Regions from separate parts of the Streptomyces sp. NPDC029151 genome, predicted to be linked through region 4. Evidence: riboswitches for the same ligand, from Rfam matches in the RefSeq annotation. Region 4 holds a riboswitch; each other region holds the start of a gene.
What was found. A riboswitch is a leader RNA that binds a small molecule or an ion and turns the genes downstream of it on or off. The one in region 4 is predicted to bind cyclic di-AMP.

Region 1: it holds a riboswitch for cyclic di-AMP, as region 4 does, so the genes downstream of both, ACZ4VF_RS15860 (C40 family peptidase) here and ACZ4VF_RS27195 (M23 family metallopeptidase) in region 4, are expected to answer to the same signal.
Region 2: it holds a riboswitch for cyclic di-AMP, as region 4 does, so the genes downstream of both, ACZ4VF_RS18330 (C40 family peptidase) here and ACZ4VF_RS27195 (M23 family metallopeptidase) in region 4, are expected to answer to the same signal.
Region 3: it holds a riboswitch for cyclic di-AMP, as region 4 does, so the genes downstream of both, ACZ4VF_RS07215 (M23 family metallopeptidase) here and ACZ4VF_RS27195 (M23 family metallopeptidase) in region 4, are expected to answer to the same signal.

Annotation. Positions count from the first base shown of each region.
Region 1 covers NZ_JBVHWQ010000003.1:635,104-640,339, reverse strand. The annotation lists gene ACZ4VF_RS15885 (DUF397 domain-containing protein) at 1-67, opposite strand, end outside; gene ACZ4VF_RS15880 (helix-turn-helix domain-containing protein) at 77-937, opposite strand; gene ACZ4VF_RS15875 (ATP-binding protein) at 1,151-1,606, shown strand; gene ACZ4VF_RS15870 (LysR family transcriptional regulator) at 1,723-2,646, opposite strand; gene ACZ4VF_RS15865 (LysE family translocator) at 2,731-3,348, shown strand; gene ACZ4VF_RS15860 (C40 family peptidase) at 3,356-3,829, opposite strand; cyclic di-AMP (ydaO/yuaA leader) riboswitch at 3,833-3,983, opposite strand; gene ACZ4VF_RS15855 (hypothetical protein) at 4,401-4,706, opposite strand; gene ACZ4VF_RS15850 (ATP-dependent Clp protease proteolytic subunit) at 4,714-5,236, opposite strand, start outside.
Region 2 covers NZ_JBVHWQ010000004.1:404,767-410,002, forward strand. The annotation lists gene pcrA (DNA helicase PcrA) at 1-1,449, opposite strand, end outside; cyclic di-AMP (ydaO/yuaA leader) riboswitch at 1,712-1,880, shown strand; gene ACZ4VF_RS18330 (C40 family peptidase) at 1,891-3,246, shown strand; gene ACZ4VF_RS18335 (hypothetical protein) at 3,266-3,619, opposite strand; gene ACZ4VF_RS18340 (C40 family peptidase) at 4,022-5,089, shown strand; gene ACZ4VF_RS18345 (LuxR C-terminal-related transcriptional regulator) at 5,129-5,236, opposite strand, start outside.
Region 3 covers NZ_JBVHWQ010000001.1:1,821,640-1,826,875, reverse strand. The annotation lists gene ACZ4VF_RS07225 (M16 family metallopeptidase) at 1-830, shown strand, start outside; gene ACZ4VF_RS07220 (M16 family metallopeptidase) at 827-2,215, shown strand; cyclic di-AMP (ydaO/yuaA leader) riboswitch at 2,425-2,585, shown strand; gene ACZ4VF_RS07215 (M23 family metallopeptidase) at 2,598-3,353, shown strand; gene ACZ4VF_RS07210 (GntR family transcriptional regulator) at 3,569-4,255, shown strand; gene ACZ4VF_RS07205 (HPr family phosphocarrier protein) at 4,472-4,753, opposite strand; gene ACZ4VF_RS07200 (bifunctional acetate--CoA ligase family protein/GNAT family N-acetyltransferase) at 4,933-5,236, shown strand, end outside.
Region 4 covers NZ_JBVHWQ010000008.1:21,165-26,400, reverse strand. The annotation lists gene ACZ4VF_RS27210 (dihydrofolate reductase family protein) at 1-707, shown strand, start outside; tRNA gene ACZ4VF_RS27205 (tRNA-Met) at 805-878, opposite strand; gene ACZ4VF_RS27200 (PP2C family protein-serine/threonine phosphatase) at 1,003-2,307, shown strand; cyclic di-AMP (ydaO/yuaA leader) riboswitch at 2,431-2,597, shown strand; gene ACZ4VF_RS27195 (M23 family metallopeptidase) at 2,607-3,644, shown strand; gene ACZ4VF_RS27190 (aldo/keto reductase) at 3,715-4,659, shown strand; gene ACZ4VF_RS27185 (PrsW family intramembrane metalloprotease) at 4,669-5,236, opposite strand, start outside.

The DNA of each region.
Region 1 (5,236 bases), on a different contig from region 4:
TGCTGCGCAGCCAGCGCACATGGAGCAGGTCGGTACTGGCAGGGACGTTCCGAGGCAGAGCGGTCATGGTGCCTCCTTACGCGCCGTCACCTATTCCGGCGATGTAGTCCAACGAGTCCTCGGGGGAAAGGGCGTGGAACCGAAGGATGTCGAAGGCCTCCGAGTAGGCCATGAGGTCTTCTTTCCGTTCCAGGTAGAGGCTACTCGTCAACTGGTCGAGAACAACTACGTCCAGATCAGAAGTGCTCGGAAATGAGAAAATAACGAAAGGCCCGGTGAGGCCGACATGTGCCCCCGCGGCGAACGGCAGCACCTGGAGCCGTACCTGGGGCAGCCGCGCGGCCTCCATCAGCCGCTCCAGTTGCCGCGCCATCACCTCCGGACCACCGACCTCGCGCCGCAGCACCGCCTCGTCCAGTACGGCGCTCAGCACCAGCGGCGGGTCCGAGCGGAGCACGTCCTGCCGGGCGAGCCGCACCTCCACCAGCGTGTCCAGGCGGTCCTCGTCCAGGTCCTTCACCGCCGCCCGGGTCACCGCGCGGGCGTACTCGGCCGTCTGGAGCAGACCCGGCACGACCGTGGTCTCCAGGGTGCGCATCGCGCTGGCCTGCGACTCCAGGCTGATGAAGTCGCGGTACGTGGGCGGCAGCACCCCGCGGTAGGCGTGCCACCAGCGGTGCCGGCCGCCCGCGTCCTCCGACCCGGCCAGCATCAGCAGCAACTCGCGCAGATGCCCGTCCCGGACCCCGTAGGCGTCCAGCAGTAATTCCAGATCCGCCGGTTTCACGCCGCTGGAGCCCGTCTCGATGCGGCTGACCTTCGACTGGTGCCAGCCGACCAGCCGTGCGGCCTCACCACTCGTGAGCCCGGCGCCGGTACGCAGCATGCGCAGCTCGGCGCCCAGTTTGCGGCGCCGCACCGCCGGACCGTTCTGCATGGGCTTCTCCTTACTCCTGACGGGCCGCCCCGATACGGTCTCCCGTCGCAGAGTTCACCGCTTCGAGCGACAGATATATGCATATCTTGGTGGATCGCCCCCCGTGACCGGCCCGTTGGTGGCAGTCTGGCGGACAAGCACCAGTCCGGGACCGTACTCGAACCCCCCGCCGCCTGTCGGACCGCGGTCCCGTGGGAAAGGGACGACGTCGCCATGGCAGACCACCTGGAAGCATCCGTCACTCTGCCGAGCGATCCCGCCTCGGTCTCCGCCGCCCGCTCCTACGTCGTCGGCACCCTCGCGGAGTGGGGTCTGCCCTCGGACACCGAGACGGCCGACACCGTCCGGCTCATCGTCTCCGAACTCGCCACGAACGCCGTACAGCACACCTTCGGCCAGTCACCCACCTTCACGGTCGAGATCGCGCTGCACCATGACGAACACCTGCGCATCGGTGTCACGGACAGCCACCCCCGCTTCCCGAAGAGACTGCCCGCCGCCGTCCAGCAGGACAACGGTCGCGGCATGGTCATCATCCGCTGGCTCACCGCGGAGTGCGGCGGCAGACTCCGCATCCGCCCCACCCGTGAGGGCGGCAAGACGGTCTCCATCGAACTGCCCTGGACCGTCCCGGCCGCCCCGGTCCCGGCGGGCCAGCCGGAGCCGTAACCCTCCCGCACGGGGCCACGCCGGTGCTTCGGGGCCCCACCGGACACCTCGCGCACGGCAGTGTCCCCGAGGCGTCGGCCCACGCCGGGAACCGGTGGCCCGCGCACACGGCAGGCTCAGCCGCCCGTGCTCCTCCCCGCCCGCCCGAACGCCCCCCGCAGCAGCGCCCGGAAGGCGTCCGCCGCCGGATTCGTCTCGTCCGCCCGGTACGCCACCGAGATCGTGCGCCGCAGCCGCCCGCCCTCCAGCGGCCGCACCCCGACCGGCGTCGTCGCGGTCCGCGCCACCATCTCCGGTACGACGGCCACCCCCAGCCCGGCACTGACCAGCGCGCACACCACGGCATAACCGGGGGTCGGCACCAGCAGCGCCGGTGTGGCACCCGCCTCGGCGAGCAGGGCCTCGATCTCCCGCCGGGCCGCATGGTGCGGCGCCATGCTGATCAGCGGCTGTCCGGACAGCTCCGTCAGCGGCAGCCGGGCCGAGGCACTGGCGAGGGCGTGCCCCGGGGCCGTCACCAGCACCAGTTCCTCCACCAGGACCGGCTCCAGCCGCACCGCCGCCGGTACCGGGACGGGCTCCGCCGGATGGTAGGTGTGGGTGAGCGCCAGGTCCACCTCGCCGGCCGCCACCGCGGTGACCCCGGACGGCGGGTCGTAGTCCGCCACCGAGAGCCGTACGTCGGGATGCGCCCGGCGGAACGCGCTCAGCGCGGGCGGCAGGAGATGCACCCCGGCCGTCGGGAACGTGCCGAGCCGCAGCGCGCCGCCGGTGAGACCGGTCAGCCGCGCCAGTTCGTGCCGGGCCCGCTCCAGTTCGTCCAGCACCCGGCGGGCATGGGCCACCAGGACCTCCCCGGCCTCGGTCAGCCGGGCCCCGCGGTGGTGGCGCACCAGCAGCGCCGCCCCCGCCTCCCGCTCCAGCTTGGCCAGCTGCTGGGAGAGGGCGGGCGGCGTGTAGCCGAGCCGGTCCGCGGCCCGGGTGATCGAGCCGGCCTCCGCGACGGCCACCAGCGCGGCGAGCCGAGTCGGGTCGTACATGCGCTCAGGCTAAAGCAATGCTTAAGGCTCACCCTGCTGATTCCACATACCTGCTGAAGGCTGTTCCCCGGCAGGCTGGCCGGCATGGACGCACAGCTCATCGCCTTCACCGGGATCGCCGCGGCCCTGGTCGCCATGCCGGGCGCCGACTTCGCCGTGGTCGTACGCCACGCGCTCGTCTCGCGCCGGGCCGGCGCGGTCTGCGGTCTCGGCATCGCCGGCGGGCTCCTGGTGCACACGACCCTGGCGGTGGCCGGCGTCGCGGCCGTCCTGGTCGCCGTGCCCGCGCTGTTCCGCGCCCTGCAGCTGCTGGGCGGCGCCTACGTGCTCCAGCTCGGCGTACGCACCCTGTGGGGGCTGCGGCGGCCCGCCGGGACGCCCGGAGAGACCGCGGCCGGAGCCGCCCACCCGCTCCGGCAGGGCTTCGTCACCAACGTGCTCAACCCGAAGGCCTCGCTGACCTTCCTGAGCCTGCTGCCGCAGTTCGTGCCGGCGGGCAGCCAGGCCCTGCCGCGGACCCTGCTGCTCGCGCTGATCGTGTGCGTGCTGGCGCTGCTGTGGTTCCAGCTGGTCGCCCTGCTGGTGGAGCGCCTCGGCAGCCGGCTGCGCCGGCCCCGGGCCGCCCGTGGGCTGGAGGCGGGCACCGGGGTGGCGCTGACGGCCCTGGGAGCGGCCCTGCTGCTGGAGCCGCTCCTTGCCTGAGGACGGGTCAGCTGACCCGGCCGTACCAGACGCTCCTCGTCCAGATCTTCTGGAGCTTCACCACGTCGCCGGTCTTCGGGGCGTGCCAGATCTTCCCGTGACCGGCGTAGATGCCGACGTGGTAGACGTTCGAACCCGAGTGGAAGAAGACCAGGTCCCCCGCCTTGCGGCTGCGGGCGGAGATGTGGTGGGTCTTGTTGTACTGCTGCGCCGCGGTGCGCGGCAGCTTCTTGCCGGCCTTCTTGTAGGAGTAGAGCGTCAGCCCCGAGCAGTCGAATCTGCGCGGCCCCGTGGCTCCCCAGGCGTACGGGGCACCCTTCTTGGAGGCCGCGATCCGCAGCGCTTTGGTCGCCGTGGTCGCCGCCGAGGCCTCACCTGCGAGACCGGGCACCACGATCGAGCCGCCGACGGCGGCGAGAGTGAGAGCCGAGGCCGTGCCGGCCCGGGCCATCAGCGACGGGACACGATTGAGCGCAGTCATGCGCAACCCTTCGTCAGCCGCCTGTGAAGGATGACCTGTCGGATTCGGGCTGGCGAAGTTGCCCGGCCGCGTTGCCGCGGCTTCACCCCAAGGGCTGCTCGGAACCTCACGCCCGTCCGTGTCGGACGAACATCCGTTCCGGCGACCCGTCTTGCTTGGGTCCTCCACTCCTGCCGATCCACTCCGTCGACCGGTCATCCGGGCGGCGGCAGGACTCGGCGTCCGCCCGGATCGCCCCGCCGCGGTGGCGGGGGCTTGTCGTCAGACAGGGATCTTGGCTCACTCCTGTCCGAAAATCCCAATGGAATCGGGGATTTGTGGCGTTACTCACCACTCACCCGTTCGGGTGGACACTGCTCTGTTCGAGCCTCCGTCAGTTCCCGGACGTAGCCCCCGACCTGGGGCGAAGCGTCGCCACGCGACCCGCGAACCCGCGTGCCGCGCAACTCGGGAGGCCCGGAAAACGATCCGGATGTACACCGGTCGGCGGTACGTCGTTCGGGCCGTTTCAACTCCCCTCCGAACGACGCCCGTCGACGCCCGGGTGTCCCGGGCCGGTCGGATGTCCGTCTCAGCCGGCGCCGTCCGGCGGGAGCGCGACGCGAGCGACCCGGCGCTCACCGTCCAGCACCCGCAGGGCCCGTGCCAGCGTGTCCCCGTGCAGCTCCGTCTCGCCCCGCTGGTGCATCAGTGCGAGCGCGTCGCGCAGCTCTGCCGCCTTGCGCACCAGGGCCTGCGCCGCGCGCAGTCCGTGGTAGGTGCCCCCGGGGCGGGCCGGGTTGATGCGGCCGAGCAGGTCGACCGCCTCCAGGTAACGGTCGACCAACTCGCCCTCGGCGCGGGTCAGGGCGGGCAGCGGCGGAAGGTCCGGCAGCACGGCCGGCTCACCTCGCGCCCGGTGCGCCGGGCGTGTCCCGGCGGCTGGGCACGATGCCGTCCACCAGACCGTAGGCGACGGCTCCGGCGGCGTCCAGGATCAGGTCACGCTCCAGGTCCGCGTCGACCTGCTCGGCCGTGCGCCCTGTGTGCCGGACGAGCATCTCGCGGAGCGTCTCCCGGGTCCGGGTCAACTCCTCGGCCTGGAGGAGCAGGTCGCTGGGCTGGCCGCGCACCGGTTCGGGCAGCGCGGGCTGCTCGATCACCATGCGTGCACCCGGAAGGGTGAACCGCTTGCCCGGGGTGCCGGCCGCGAGCAGCACCGCGGCCGAGGCGGCGGCCTGGCCCAGGCAGTAGGTGACGACGTCACAGGTGACGTACCGCATCGTGTCGTAGATCGCCGTCATGGCGTCGAACGAGCCGCCCGGCGAGTTCACGTACAGCGTGATGTCCCGGTCGGGTGCCGCGTGCTCGAGGTACATCAGCTGCGCCGTCACGTCGGTCGCCGCCGCGGCGTCGACCGGCGTGCCG
Region 2 (5,236 bases), on a different contig from region 4:
GTTGGCGAGGACGCGCAGGTAGGCCAGGACGTCCCGGACCTCCTTGCGCTCGTAGAAGCGGACCCCGCCGACGACCTTGTAGGGCAGGCCGACGCGGATGAAGACCTCTTCGAAGACACGGGACTGGGCGTTGGTGCGGTAGAAGACGGCGACGTCTCCCGCGCGCGCGTCGCCCGCGTCGACCAGCCGGTCTATCTCCTCGGCGACGAACTGGGCCTCGTCGTGCTCGGTGTCGGCGACGTACCCGGTGATCCGGGCGCCCTGGCCGGCGTTGGTCCACAGGTTCTTCGGGCGGCGGGACTCGTTGCGCTCGATGACCGCGTTGGCGGCGGACAGGATGGTCTGCGTGGAGCGGTAGTTCTGCTCCAGCAGGATCGTCGTCGCGTCCGGGTAGTCCTCCTCGAACTGGAGGATGTTGCGGATCGTCGCGCCCCGGAAGGCGTAGATCGACTGGTCCGCGTCACCCACGACGCAGAGTTCGGCGGGCAGAACGTCGTACTCGCCGGGCGGGGTGTCGGCGTCCTCCGCGGCGCGCTCGCCGGTGCCGACGAGCTCACGCACGAGCGCGTACTGGGCGTGGTTGGTGTCCTGGTACTCGTCCACCAGGACGTGCCGGAAGCGGCGGCGGTAGTGCTCGGCGACGTCCGGGAAGGCGCGCAGCAGGTTGACCGTCGTCATGATCAGGTCGTCGAAGTCCAGCGCGTTCGCCTCGCGCAGCCGCGACTGGTACATGGCGTAGGCCTGGGCGAGGGTCTTCTCGAAGCCGTCCGTGGCCTGGGCGGCGAAGTCCTCCTCGTCGATCAGCTCGTTCTTCAGGTTGCTGATCTTGGCGCTGAACGACTTGGGCGGGAAGCGCTTGGGGTCGAGGTCCAGGTCGCGGCAGACCAGGGCCATCAGGCGCTTGCTGTCGGCGGCGTCGTAGATCGAGAAGGACGAGGTGAAGCCGAGCTTCTTGCTCTCCCGGCGCAGGATGCGCACGCACGCGCTGTGGAAGGTCATCACCCACATCGCGTTCGCGCGCGGGCCGACGAGCTGCTCGACACGCTCCTTCATCTCGCCCGCGGCCTTGTTGGTGAAGGTGATCGCGAGGATCTGGCCCGGATGGGCGTTCCGCTCCGCGAGCAGGTACGCGATGCGGTGGGTCAGCACCCGGGTCTTGCCGGAGCCGGCGCCGGCGACGATGAGCAGCGGGGAGCCGGCGTGCACGACCGCGGCGCGCTGGTTCTCGTTGAGCCCCTCCAGGAGTGCCGCCGGGTCGAGCACGGGGCGGGGGGCTCCGTCGCGGTAGTACGCGTCCCGGTCCGGTGGCACGTCGAACTTCCCACCGAACAGATCGTCCGGAACCTGCTCCGGAGTGTGATCGTCCTCGGGCGGCGGCGGGGGCTCCTCCTCGCGCCCGCGAGGGGCCTGGAGGTCCGCCAGGAAGCTGTCGTCAAAGAGGCTGCTCATCGCTCTCCGAGTCTAGGGCGCCCCACCGACAACCGGTCGCCGTCCCCGGAACCCGCCGCCTTCGCCGAAGCGTCCGTCTTCGCCCCTGCGACGCCTTTCCCCTGCTCACGCACGGGAAGCGCCCGGTCACGGACACATGAAACCGCCCCAAGGTCACGGAAATGTATCGGACATACCTCGCACCAACCTTCACAGAAGACACACGAGTTGGCTAGGTTGCCGTCAGGCCGCACGACCCCTCTCCGGCGAACCTCGCCGGGCCGCGCGGCCTCCGCCGAGTCCGGCGCGCCCCGCACGGTGCCCGGAGCCGGGGACCCACCGATCCTGGGGTGAATCGGCCGACTCCCACCGGGACGACGCCGTAGGGCAACCCTTCCGAGCATCCCGCCCGAACCCGACAGCTAACCCGGTAGGCGGCAGCACGGGAAGGAGTCGCCTCCCTTGGCGTCGCACCGCAAGCCGCGCCCCGGCGGAACCCCGGGAGCGGGCATCCGCACCCCCGCCCTCGCGGGCCCCGCCCTCGCCACCGCCGCCCTCGCCTCCGTGGCCGTCCTGCCCCAGACCGCCGAAGCCGCGCCGGCGGCCGGTGACGGCAGGCCGAGCCCGGAGGAGGTCGAGCGCAAGATCGAGGACCTCTACCGCAGAGCGGAGTCGGCGGCCGAGGCGTCCGCCGCGGGCCGGGAGTGGGGCGGACGGTCGGACCGGGGGGCCGCACGCGCGGAGCGCGGGACCGGACCGGGTGAGCGGGGGAAGGGACGTGCCGAACGGACCGAGCGCGGGACCGGGTGGACCGAGCAGGCCGAGTCGGCAGGGCGCGGGACCGAGCGGGCCGAGCGCCGGGCCGGGCGGGGTGCGCGGGGCGACCGGACCGCGGAGGGCGTCGGGGCGGCCGGGGCCGATGTTCCCCGCCCTGGGGGCGCTGACAGTCTTCAGCGGCTCCGGGACGAGGTAGCCCGGCGCGCCCAGCACCGCGCCATTCCCAGCCTGCGCGGCATGATCCCGGCCCAGCGGGGCACGGGCCGGGACGAGGACGGCCGCGCCACGGCGGGAGGGGCCACGCCCGCGGGGACCGCGCTCGCCGGCGGAACCACGCGCACCGGGGGTACGGCTCTCACGCCGCCCGTCCGCGCCACGCCCGCCGCCCCGCCCGTGCCGGACACGGCCCCCCTCGCGCCCGTGGGAGCCGGCGCCCTCACCGCCTCCCCCGACGCCGTACCGGCCGCCCCGCCCACTCGGCCCGCCCGGACCGTCGCCCGGGCCGCCGAAGCCGCTCACGTCCCCCACACCGCGACGGCGGCCTCCGCTCCCGCCACCGCGCAGGACACCGACTCCGGCCCCAAGGCGGCCAAGGCCGCCGTGCAGAGGAAACTCGCTCACGCGCGCGTGCTGCTGTCCGAGCGCATCGTCCAGGCCACCGCCGCGCCCTCGGGGACGTACGCGACCAAGGCCAGGAAGGCCATCGCGTTCGCCCGCGCCCAGCTCGGCAAGCCGTGCGTGTGGGGTGCGGCGGGTCCGGACTCCTACGACTGCTCGGGCCTCACCCAGGCCGCCTGGAAGTCGGCCGGCGTCACGCTGCCGCGCACCGTCCGCGAGCAGGCCGGCGCCGGGACACCGGTCGCGCCGGCCGACGCCCGCCCCGGTGACCTCGTCTTCTTCCACGACGACGCCCGCCATGTCGGGCTCTGCACGGGCGACGGCATGATGATCCACGCACCCAGGCCGGGCGCGTACGTCCGCGAGGAGCCGGTGTCGGGCACCGGCGAGCCGGCCGTCCACAGCGTGGTGCGGCCGGGCTGAGACGGGGGCGCGCCGGGGATCAGGCCCAGAGGACGGCGATGAAGACGTTGGCCGTGGTGAGCAGGCCGACCAGCCCGAAGAGGCCCTTGTCGATCCGTTCCTCGTCGCGCTTCACGTAGACCAGGCCGAGGATCACGATCAGCAGCGCCAGCTTCACGCCGATCTTGATGTTGTTGACGTGGTGGTCGTCGGCCTGGTCGAGTCCGACGAGGGCCACGCCGGTGACCAGCATGGTCAGTGCGCCGTGCAGCATCCCGGGCACGAACCGGGCCGCGCCCTGGCCCATCGCCTTCACCTGGGTGAGGAAACCGCCGAGCAGCGCGGCGATACCGATGATGTGCAGGCCGACGAAGAGATGGATGAGTGCGTCCATGGGGCCGGAGCCTAACCGTGAGCCACCGGCCCTCCTCCATCGGGCCGGAATATTGCATATATCCGCCCCATAGCACCCCACGACCCACGGCAGTCCCACTTTCCGCCCTTCGGTCACCACGCTCTGTAAAGGCGACGACTGCCGCCCGCGGACGCGGACACATCCGGTCACTTCACGGTCCGTCCGCACCAGTTCCGTACAGTCCGTTACCAAGCCGTCACTCTCCGGCCTACCGTCCTCCCCCAGGTGACCGGCTCTCCCCACCGCCGCCGGACCGGCGGCGGCAGTCGGCCACCACCGCCGAGAAAGGCCCCGCGGCGGCCCGCTCCCCCTGTGCGGGCCGCCGCGGAGCGTACCGACCGCTCGGTCGCAGGAGACGTACGGAAGGACGTGACGGTCCAGGTGGCATCCCACCGCAAGCCCCCGCAGCGCCCGCTCAGCGGTCATACGGCCCGGACGGCCGCCACGCTCGCCCTGGCGGGCGCGGCCGCCGCGACGGCCTTCGACGGGACGGGGCACGCCGAGCCGCAGCCGACGCCGGCGCAGGTGAAGGCCAAGGTGGACACGCTGTACCGGGAGGCCGAGGCCGCCACGGAGAAGTACAACGGGACGAAGGAGAAGGCGGACGCGGCCCAGCGGCGGCTGACCACGCTCCAGGACGAGACGGCCCGCGAGCGGACGAAGCTCGACTCGGCCAGGGAGGTGCTGGGTTCGTTCGCGGCGGCGCAGTACCGGGACGGCGGCATCGACCCGGCCTGGCAACTCGCCCTCTCCAGTGACCCGGACCGGTACCTGGACGGCGCCGCGTTCGCCGAGCGGGCCGGTGACCGGCAGGCCGCCGCGGTCTCACGGGTGCGCCGGCAGCTGCGGGAGATCGAGCGGTTGCGCGGTGCCGCGCGCATCGAACTGAGGTCGCTGCGGTCCCGGCAGGCGGAGCTGAACCGGCAGAAGAAGACCGTCACCGGCAAACTGGACGAGGCCCGGCGGCTGCTGGCGCGGCTGACTCCGCGGCAGCGGACGGAGGTCACCGGTGCCGGCGGCACGGGCGGGGCGCACGCCTCCCGGTCGGCCACGGACCCCAGGGAGCCGCTGGAGCGGGCCGGGTCCGCACCGGCCCCCACGGCACGCGCTGCGGCGGCCGTCGCCTACGCCTACGGCAAGCTCGGCAGCCCCTACGTATGGGGCGCGACCGGCCCGAACGCCTTCGACTGCTCCGGCCTGGTCCAGGCCGCCTACCGCTCCGCCGGCATCTCCCTGCCCCGCACCAGCTACGCCCAGATCAACGCCGGCCGGCGGGTCTCCCGCTCGGAACTCCAGCCCGGGGACCTGGTGTTCTTCTACTCCGGGATCAGCCACGTCGGCATCTACGTGGGCAACGGGCAGATGATCCACGCCCCGAATCCCTCGGCACCGGTGCGCCTGGCCCCGATCGACCAGATGCCGTTCGCGGGGGCGACCAGGGTGGCGTGAGGGTCCGGTGAGGGCGGGGCGGTGGCGGGGCCGTAGGGGTCAGACCAGCCGGCGCGCGGTCGCCCAGCGGGTCAGCTCGTGCCGGTTGGACAGCTGGAGTTTGCGCAGGACCGCCGAGACATGGGACTCGACCGTCTTCACCGAGAT
Region 3 (5,236 bases), on a different contig from region 4:
GCCAGTTCTTCCGCACCTACTACGCGCCGAACAACGCGGTGCTCTCCGTGGTCGGCGACATCGACCCCGGGCAGACCCTCGCCTGGGTCGAGAAGTACTTCGGCTCCATCGCGTCCCACGACGGCAAGCCCGCCCCCCGCGACGGCTCCCTCCCGGACGTCATCGGCGAGCAGAAGCGCGAGGTCGTCGTGGAGGAGGTACCGGCACGCGCCCTGATGGCCGCCTACCGGCTCCCGCACGACGGCACGCGCGCGTGCGACGCGGCCGACCTCGCCCTGACCATCCTCGGCGGCGGCGAGTCCTCCCGCCTGTACAACCGGCTCGTGCGCCGCGACCGTACGGCCGTCGCGGCCGGCTTCGGCCTGCTGCGCCTGGCCGGCGCGCCCTCCATGGGCTGGCTGGACGTGAAGACCTCCGGTGACGTCGAGGTGCCCGTCATCGAGAGCGCCATCGACGAGGAGCTCGCCCGGTTCGCCGCGGAGGGCCCCACGCCCGAGGAGATGGAGCGCGCCCAGGCCCAGCTGGAGCGCGAGTGGCTCGACCGGCTCGGCACGGTCGCCGGCCGCGCCGACGAACTGTGCCGGTACGCCGTCCTGTTCGGCGACCCGCAGCTCGCCCTGACCGCCGTCGACCGCGTCCTGGACGTGACGCCGGAGGAGGTCAAGGAGGTCGCGGGGGCCCGTCTGCGGCCCGACAACCGCGCGGTCCTCGTCTACGAGCCGAAGTCCCCGGAGGCAGTCCCGGACGCCGGGGTTCCGGAGGACCCGGAGCAGGAGGCGACCGTGGAGGCGGGCCGCGACGAGACCGAGAACGAGGAGACGGCCAAGTGACCCAGCTCGCCACGATGGACTTCCACCCCCAGCCGCAGCCGGGCGAGGCCAGGCCGTGGGCGTTCCCGGCGCCCGAGCGCGGCACGCTCGACAACGGCCTGACCGTGCTCCGCTGCCACCGCCCCGGCCAGCAGGTCGTCGCCGTCGAGGTGCTGCTGGACGCGCCCCTGGACGCCGAGCCGGCCGGCCTGGACGGCGTCGCCACGATCATGGCGCGGGCCTTCTCCGAGGGCACCGACAAGCACTCCGCGGAGGAGTTCGCGGCCGAGCTGGAGCGTGCGGGCGCCACCCTGGACGCCCACGCCGACCACCCCGGCGTCCGGCTCGGCCTGGAGGTCCCGGCCTCCCGTCTGGCCAAGGGCCTCGGCCTGCTCGCCGACGCCCTGCGCGCGCCCGCCTTCGCCCCGAGCGAGGTCGAGCGGCTCGTCCGCAACCGCCTGGACGAGATCCCGCACGAGCTGGCCAACCCCGCCCGCCGCGCCGCCAAGGAACTGTCCAAGGAGCTGTTCCCGGCCACCTCGCGCATGTCCCGGCCGCGCCAGGGCACCGAGGAGACGGTCGAGAAGATCGACGCGGCGGCCGTGCGCGCCTTCTACGACCGCCATGTGCGGCCCGCCACGGCCACCGTGGTCGTCGTCGGCGACCTGACCGGCATCGACCTGGACGAGCTGCTCGGCGACACCCTGGGCGCCTGGACCGGCACCCCGGGCGAGCCCCGGCCGGTGCCGCCGGTGACCGCCGACGACACCGGGCGCGTGGTCATCGTGGACCGGCCCGGCGCGGTCCAGACGCAGCTGCTCATCGGCCGGATCGGTCCCGACCGGCACGACCGCGTGTGGCCCGCCCAGGTGCTCGGCACGTACTGCCTCGGCGGCACCCTCACCTCCCGCCTGGACCGCGTCCTGCGCGAGGAGAAGGGCTACACCTACGGCGTGCGCTCCTTCGGGCAGGTCCTCAGGTCCGCGCCGGACGGCACGGGTGCGGCGATGCTCGCCATCAGCGGCTCCGTGGACACGCCGAACACCGGCCCGGCGCTGGACGACCTGTGGAAGGTGCTGCGGACCGTCGCGGCGGAGGGCCTGACCGACGCCGAGCGGGACGTCGCCGTGCAGAACCTCGTCGGTGTGGCGCCGCTGAAGTACGAGACCGCGGCGGCCGTCGCGAGCACGCTGGCCGACCAGGTCGAGCAGCACCTGCCCGACGACTTCCAGGCGACGCTGTACCAGCAGCTGGCCGCCACGGGCACGGTGGAGGCCACGGCGGCCGTCGTGAACGCCTTCCCGGTGGACCGCCTGGTGACCGTCCTCGTCGGCGACGCCGCGCAGATCAAGGCGCCGGTGGAGGCGCTCGGCATCGGTGAAGTGACCGTGGTGGCGGCCGAGTAGCGGCACGCGCGCGTGGGCCCTGGCGACCTGAGTGTCGCCAGGGCCCACACTGTTCCACTCGTTCCCTCAGATGCCCGTTTTGGGGCGGAGGTTGCCTGTCTGCCCTGTGGGATGCGCTACAAAAACCCGGATCCGTTTGAGGATTGAAAGCGCGCGGCCGTAGCGTCGTCCGGGCTGTTCGTCAGGCAGTGCGCCGCATCCGCGGCACCGGACAGTCATCGCCGAGTCCCCGTACGGCGCGAGCCAGGGGAGCCGGGGACCCACCGTCCCTGGGGTGAATCGGGCGCCCGCGCGGCTGCGAGGGGGCCCGTAGGAGACCTTCCTGCTCCGAACCCGTCAGCTAACCCGGTAGGCGAGAGGGAAGGAAAGGACCAGCCACTTCATGGCGTTCATGTGCGCCACCGGGAAGCACCGCAAGCCCGGCCGGGTCAAGCGGACCACGGCTCAGGCGGCCGGCGTCGCGGCCCTCACCACCACCGGCGTCATCGGCACCCTCGCCGCCTCCCCGGCGCTCGCCGCCGAGAACTCCGCGGAGCAGACCGGCCTCGTCCCCGTCCTCACCATGACCGAGGACGTCCCCGAGCAGATCGACGCGCAGGCCGCCGCCCAGCAGCAGGCCGCCGAGCAGAAGGCGGCCCGGGAGGCCGCGGCGAAGGCCGCCGCCAAGCGGGCCGAGGAGGTGCGGGCGGCCAAGGCCCGTGCCGCCCGCGAGGCGGAGCGCAAGCTGCTGAACACCTTCGTCGCCCCGATCGCTCACTCGTACGTCTCCACCGCCTACCAGGCCAGCAGCTCCCTGTGGTCCTCCGGCTCGCACACCGGCATCGACTTCCACGCGGCCAGCGGCACGGCCGTCCACGCGGTGGGTTCGGGCACGGTCGTCTCCACCGGCTGGGGCGGCGCGTACGGCAACCAGGTCGTGATCCGGATGGCCGACGGCATGTACACCCAGTACGGGCACCTGTCGTCCATCGGCGTCACGGTGGGCCAGAAGGTCGTCCCGGGCCAGCAGATCGCCCTGTCCGGCGCCACCGGCAACGTCACCGGCCCGCACCTGCACTTCGAGGCGCGTACGAGCCCCGAGTACGGCTCGGACGTCGACCCGGTCGCCTACCTCCGCGGGCACGGCGTGCACATCTGACGCCACCGAAACGGCTGTCGAAAGCCCCGGCTCACCGCCGGGGCTTTCGCCGTTTTTCGGGGTGTCCGCCGGGTGCGCTGACCAAAAAATATCCATGGATGACCGCCTGCCGTCGGAAATTCCGGCTCATTGGAATAGAGTCACGGAACACGCGTCCATCGTCGGCGTACACGTCTATCGTCGACGTTTCACGGGGATTGAGGCGGAGGTCGGTCATGCGTATTCCGGCGCACTCGGTGTGCACGGCGATCCGGGACGACATCGTCGCCGGCGTTCACGGGCGCGGCAGCCGGCTCACCGAGGAGGTCCTGGCCCGCCGGTACGGCGTCTCGCGCGTCCCCGTGCGCGAGGCCCTGCGGACCCTGGAGGCCGAGGGGTTCGTCGTGACGCGCCGGCACGCGGGCGCGTGCGTGGCCGAGCCGACCGAGCAGGAGGCCGCCGACCTGCTGGAGATGCGGATGCTGCTGGAGCCGCTGGCCGCCGCCCGGGCCGCCCAGCGGCGGACCGAGGCCCATCTGAAGGTGCTGCGCGGCCTGGTCCGGCTGGGTCAGGAGCGGGCCAGGAGGGGCGGCAGCGAGGATCTCCGGTCGCTGGGCGGCTGGTTCCACGAGACGCTCGCCCAGGCCTGTGGCAGCCCCTCGCTGACCTCCATGCTCACGCAGCTGCGGCACAAGATCGCCTGGATGTACACGGTGGAGGCACCGAAGAGCCCTGTGGCGTCCTGGACCGAGCACGGGGCGATCGTGGACGCGGTGGCGCGCGGGGACGCCGAGCGCGCGCGGGCGCTCACGACGCTGCACGCCGAGCGGGCGACGGGCGCCCGTCGACTGCGCTTTGCCGGGGCCGCCGAGCGTGTGAGGACTTCGCAACACCCCGTACACACGTCCGGTTCGCGGGATTAACACGGGCGCCGTATACAAAGAGGATGCATTTCCGGGCGGGGGTGTTTCCGCTGCCCTTGTTTATCGCACCCGGAATCGCACCCGGAATTATGGCACTGCCCGCCCCCGTAAATAGACGGCACACGGACGGCGCGAATCCTGGGCTGCCCGCGGATACGACGAAGCCGCCCCGCCCCGAAAGGCGAAGCGGCTCCGGCGCTCTGCGCGACGGCTCGGTCAGACGGTCTCGGGCAGCTCTTCCAGGCCCTCGGAGACCAGCTTGGCCAGACGGTCGAGGGCGGCGTCCGCGCCCTCGGCGTCGGAGGCGAGGACGATCTCCTCGCCGCCCTGGGCGCCCAGGCCCAGGACGGCCAGCATGGAGGCCGCGTTGACGGGGTTGCCCCCGGCCTTGGCGATCGTCACCGGGACGCCTGTGGCCGTGGCGGCTCGGACGAAGATGGAGGCGGGGCGGGCGTGGAGGCCCTCGGCCCAGCCGACGTTGACGCGGCGCTCAGCCATGTGTTGCTGCCCTTCGGTGTTCAGGGTTGTCTAGACCAGTTTCCCATATCGTGAAGCGTGCCCGGAGAGGACCCGCGTCCCCTCTCGGTGTGGCGCCGGACCGCGGCCTCGGTCCGGCTCTCCCGTCCCCCACAGACTGCCTCGCGCCGTTGTCGTACGCGAGCCGTACTCTGGGGCCCATGCAGACCTCGGCGGACCGGCAGGACCGGCACCAGTACCCCGCCCACTGGGAGGCGGACGTGGTGCTGCGCGACGGTGGTACCGCGCGCATCCGTCCCATCACCATCGATGACGCCGACCGCCTGGTCAGTTTCTACGAGCAGGTCTCGGACGAGTCGAAGTACTACCGCTTCTTCGCGCCGTACCCACGGCTCTCCGCCAAGGACGTCCACCGCTTCACGCACCACGACTTTGTGGACCGGGTGGGACTCGCGGCCACCATCGGCGGCGAGTTCATCGCCACCGTACGCTATGACCGCATCG
Region 4 (5,236 bases):
ATCTGCACGACGAGCGCGGCGTCGGGCGCCTGATGGTCGAGGGCGGCGGAACGGTCCACACCCAGCTCCTGCACCAGGGCCTCGCCGACGAGCTGCAGCTGGTGCTCGCCCCGCTGTTCGTCGGGGACCCGGCGGCCCCGCGCCTGTTCGGACCCGGCGGCTACCAGGCCGGACGCCTGCGCCTGCTCGACACCCGCCGGATCGAGGACGTCGTCCTCATGCGGTACGTGCCCACCGCCCCCGGCGCCGGCCCGCTGTCCACCGCCGCCGACCGCCACTGGCTGCGCACCGCCTGCGAGCTCGCCGCGCTGTGCCCGCCCTCGGAGACGGCGTTCAGCGTCGGCGCGGTCGTGGTCGCCGCCGACGGTACGGAGCTGGCCCGCGGGCACTCGCGCGAGGGCGCCGATCCCGCGGTCCACGCGGAGGAGGCGGCCCTCGCCAAGATCGGTCCGGGCGAGCCCCGGCTGGCCGGCGCCACCGTGTACAGCAGCCTGGAGCCGTGCGCCCGCCGTGCGTCGCGTCCGGCGCCGTGTGCCGAGCTGATCCTGCGGGCGGGGGTGCGCCGGGTGGTCACCGCCTGGCGCGAACCCGACACGTTCGTCGCCTCGGCCGACGGCACGGGCGTGCTCACCGCCGCGGGCGCGCAGGTGGTCGTGCTCGCCGAGCTGGAGGATCTCGCCAAGGCGCCGAACGCCCACCTGCTGTGAGCGCCTGGGCGCCCGCGACCGGCCGCGTTGTGGGCGCCGGGGGCCAGGAACGACTCAGGGCCCGGAATCCTGGGGATTCCGGGCCCTGAGCCTTCAGTAGCGGGGACAGGATTTGAACCTGCGACCTCTGGGTTATGAGCCCAGCGAGCTACCGAGCTGCTCCACCCCGCGTCGTTGTGACTCCAGTGTACGTCATCCGCGGGGCCGCTCGCACACCCCTTTCGGTCCACAGCGGTAGCCGCCCGCTCCGGGGCCCGGAAACCTGGAGGCACGTCGGACATGTGGGAGACACGCGGTGCGCCCTGGAAAGGTGGAGGAGAGCCCGTACGCCAGGGCGGGAGGCCGGTTCCCCGGTGACCCCGTGCCCGCCCCGGGCCTCGGCGGCGGGCCGGTGCCGGTGCGGGCCCGCCGCCGGCCGAGCCCGCGTGCGCAGGCCCGCGCCCTGCCCGCCCTCCTGATCGCCTGCGGGATCGGGTACGGCCTGCTCACCCCGCAGCAGTTCACCCCCGTCCCGTTCTTCACCGCGGCCCCGCTGATCGCCGCGCCCCTCTCCTCACTGCGCACCACCGTGCTCACCGGTCTCGCCACCCTCGCCGCCGCCTACGCCGTGCACGCCGACGCGGGGGCCCATCCGGCCGTGGGCACCCTCACCGACGTGGTGACCGTGGCCACCGTCGCCCTGCTGGCCGTGGCCATCAACCGGGTCGTCCGCCGCGGCGACCGGAGGCTCGCCTCGGCCCGGGAGATCGCCGAGGCCGCCCAGCGGGCCGTCCTGCCGGACCCCGACGCCCGGATCGGCGGCTTCGAGATCGCCGCCCGGTACGAGGCGGCACGGCAGGACGCGTTCATCGGCGGCGACCTGTACGCGGTGCAGGACACCCCGCACGGCGTCCGCCTGGTCGTCGGGGACGTGCGCGGCAAGGGCATGGGCGCGGTCGCCGCCGTCGCCGTGGTGATCGGCGCGTTCCGGGAGGCGGCCGAGCAGGAGGCGACGCTGGAGGAGGTGGCCGGGCGGCTGGAGCGGGCGCTGGCCCGCGAGGGCACCCGGCGCGACGGGATCGACGCCTTCGAGGGGTTCACCACGGCGGTCCTCGCCGAACTCCCGCACGGCGACGGTGTCGTACGGATCGTCAACCGCGGCCACCCGCCGCCGCTGCTGCTGCACGCCGACGGCACCCTGCACGTCCTGGTCCCGGGCGAGCCCGCGCTGCCGCTCGGCATGGCGGGGCTGGGCCGGTGGCCGGACCGGGCCGCCGAGGCCGGCTTCCCCGGCGGTGCCACCCTGCTCCTGTACACCGACGGCCTGTCCGAGGCCCGGGACGCCCACGGCCGCTTCTACGACCCCGAACGGCGGCTCGCCGGGCGCACCTTCCCCGGCCCGGCCGCGCTGCTCGAACGGCTCGCGGCGGAGGTGCGACGGCACTCCGGCGGCGGCATGACCGACGACATGGCACTGCTCGCCGTACGGCGTCCCCTGCGGGACGTCACCGACGGTGAGTGGGTGAGCGCCGTGCGCATAACATCTGAGTCACCATCAAAACCCGAAGTGACTCCTGAATGCTGCCGAAACCGGGTCAACTCGCCCGGTTTGACGGGGTAATGGGTGATAGATCCGCCGTTGCAGACCTTAATGATCAAGTCGAACGGCTTGGAAAGTGACTGTCGGGTCTATTAACGTTCGATAACGCAGCGCGGTCGTCCCAGCCGTCACAAGAGGCGGCTCCGTGCGCACGCGCCGAATCCCGCAAGGGAGCCGGGGAACCACCATTCTGGGGTGAATCACGCGGATGCCACCGTGAACTCACGGAGTTCACGACCGGTATACGCGCGTAGGAGACCTTCCTGCTCCGAACCCGTCAGCTAACCCGGTAGGCGGAGGAAGGAAAGGAGCACGCCCGCGTGGCGTCCAACCGGCCTGTCCCCGAAGCCCCGTTCATACCGGCGCAGCGCGACGATGAGACGTTCGCCTACGTCGCCCACCGCGCCGAAGAGGGCCCGTGGGAGGAGTGGAACCCCACCGCGGAATCCGTCGCCCCGGTCCGCGGCCGGCACCGTGTCGCCAAGCAGCGCGGCGGCTTCGCGCGCAGCTCCACCGTCCTCGGCGTCGGCGTCATCGCCGCGGTCGGCGCGGGCGGCATGGCCAGCGCCAACACCGGCAAGCCGCCGGTCTCCATCTCCCTGCCCGACCTGCCCTCCGTCGGCTCCCTCTTCGACGACGGCTCCGCCGGCACCCAGGCCACCGAAGCCGGCACCACCGCGCTGAGCAGCGTCGGCGTGACCACCGCCGACGGCGAGGACAGCACCGACGCGGGCGAGGCCCTGCGCAACCGGATCATGGCCCAGGCCGAGCAGCAGCAGGGCCAGGCCGAGAGCAAGGCCACCGCCCTCGCCCTCGCCACCGCCGAGAAGCAGGCCGCCGACGCCGCCGCCAAGGCCGAGAAGCAGGCCGCCGCCAAGGCCGCCGCGGCCAAGGAGAAGGCGGAGGCCGCCGCCGCGAAGAAGGCCGAGCAGGAGCGGCTGGCCAAGCTGGCCGAGCAGTACACGCTGCCGACCTCCTCGTACACGATCACCTCGACCTTCGGCCAGGCCGGTTCGATGTGGTCCTCAGGCCACCACACCGGCCTGGACTTCGCCGCCCCCACCGGCACCCTGATCAAGGCGGTCCACAGCGGCACGATCACGGAGGCGGGCTGGGCCGGCGCCTACGGCTACCGCACGATCCTCACCCTGGACGACGGCACCGAGCTGTGGTTCTGCCACCAGTCCTCGATCAGCGTCAAGGCCGGCCAGAAGGTCTCCACCGGCGAGGTCATCGGCCGGGTCGGCGCCACCGGCAACGTCACCGGCCCGCACCTGCACCTGGAGGTCCACCCCGGCGGCCAGCCCACCGGCATCGACCCGATGGCGTGGCTGCGCGGCAAGGGCCTCACCCCCTGAGCGACCTCTCCGCCGAAATCCGGCGCCGGTGGCGGAATGCGATCATCCGCCGCCGGCGTTGACATGACGTATGACGTCACTACGCACACTCGGCCGTTCCGACCTCGAGGTCTTCCCGCTCTCCCTGGGCGGCAACGTCTTCGGCTGGACCGCCGACGAGGAGACCTCCTTCGCCGTCCTGGACGCCTACCGGGCGGCCGGCGGCAACTTCATCGACACCGCCGACGCCTACTCCGCCTGGATCGAGGGCAACCAGGGCGGCGAGTCCGAGACGATCATCGGCAAGTGGGTCAAGGCCCGCGGCAACCGCTCCGACGTCGTGATCGCCACCAAGGTCAGCCAGCACCCCGAGTACCAGGGGCTGTCCGCCGCCAACATCAAGGCCGCCGCCGACGCCTCCCTGCGCCGCCTGGGCACCGACCACATCGACCTCTACTACACCCACTTCGACCAGCCGGAGGTGCCGGTCGAGGAGATCATCGGCGCGCTGGACGAGCTGGTGAAGGCCGGGAAGGTCCGGCACATCGCCGCCTCCAACATCGGCGCCGAGCGCCTGAAGGCCTCCCTCGACTTCTCCGACCGCGAGGGCCTCGCCCGCTACGTCGCCCTCCAGCCCCACTACAACCTGGTCTCCCGCGACACCTACGAGGGACCGCTGCAGGACCTCGCGGCCCAGGAGGGCCTCGCCGCGGTCCCGTACTTCGCCCTCGCCGCGGGCTTCCTCACCGGCAAGTACCGGCCCGGCACGACCGTGGACAGCGCCCGCGCCGGCCGGGCCCAGGAGTACGCCGACTCCGAGCGCGGCCAGAAGGTCCTGACGGCCCTGGACGAGGTCGCCGCGGCCCACGAGGCCCCGGTCGCCACGGTCGCCCTGGCCTGGCTCGCCGCCCAGCCGACGGTCACCGCCCCCATCGCCTCGGCGCGCACGGTGGAACAGCTTCCGGCACTGCTCGGCGTGGCCGAGCTGGAGCTGACGGAGGCCGAGGTGGCCAAGCTGACGGAGGCGTCGGCGTAAGTCCGGGGGCTACGACCGGTAGGGGTTGTACGCGGGGTACGGAGCCGCCGGACGGCCGTACCCGTACCCGTACCCGTATCCGTAGGGCACCGGCCCCGCGTACACCGGCCGCACCGGCACCGCCGCGCGCGCCGCGTACTCCAGAGCCGGCCCGGCCAGGTGCCGGCGCTTCCACAGCTCGTCCAGCAGCTCCCGCTCCCGGACGACGAAGTCGGCGCCGGACCTGCCCTTGCGCCCCCGGTGCCGGAGGAACGCGAGCGAGGTGGCGTAGCCCTCGTACCGCGCGACCTCCCGCGCCGCCGGGCGCCCGTGGTGGTGCCGGGCGTAGTCGCGGGCCATGCGCCGCGCCCGCATCGACCCGAGCGCGAACGGCTCGGCCGGCCCCAGCCAGCCGGCCGGCACATAGGCCGACAGCTCCGCCCGCACGGTCCGCAGCTCCCGCTGCCGGGTCCGGATCGCGAGCCAGGTGAGCAGCCCGAACGCGGGCACCATGAAGGCGCCGTAGACGGCGAGGAAGCCGTACTCGCCGAAGGTGGAGGAGCTGTTCCACAAGGCGTGCATGCCCATCGCGAGCAGC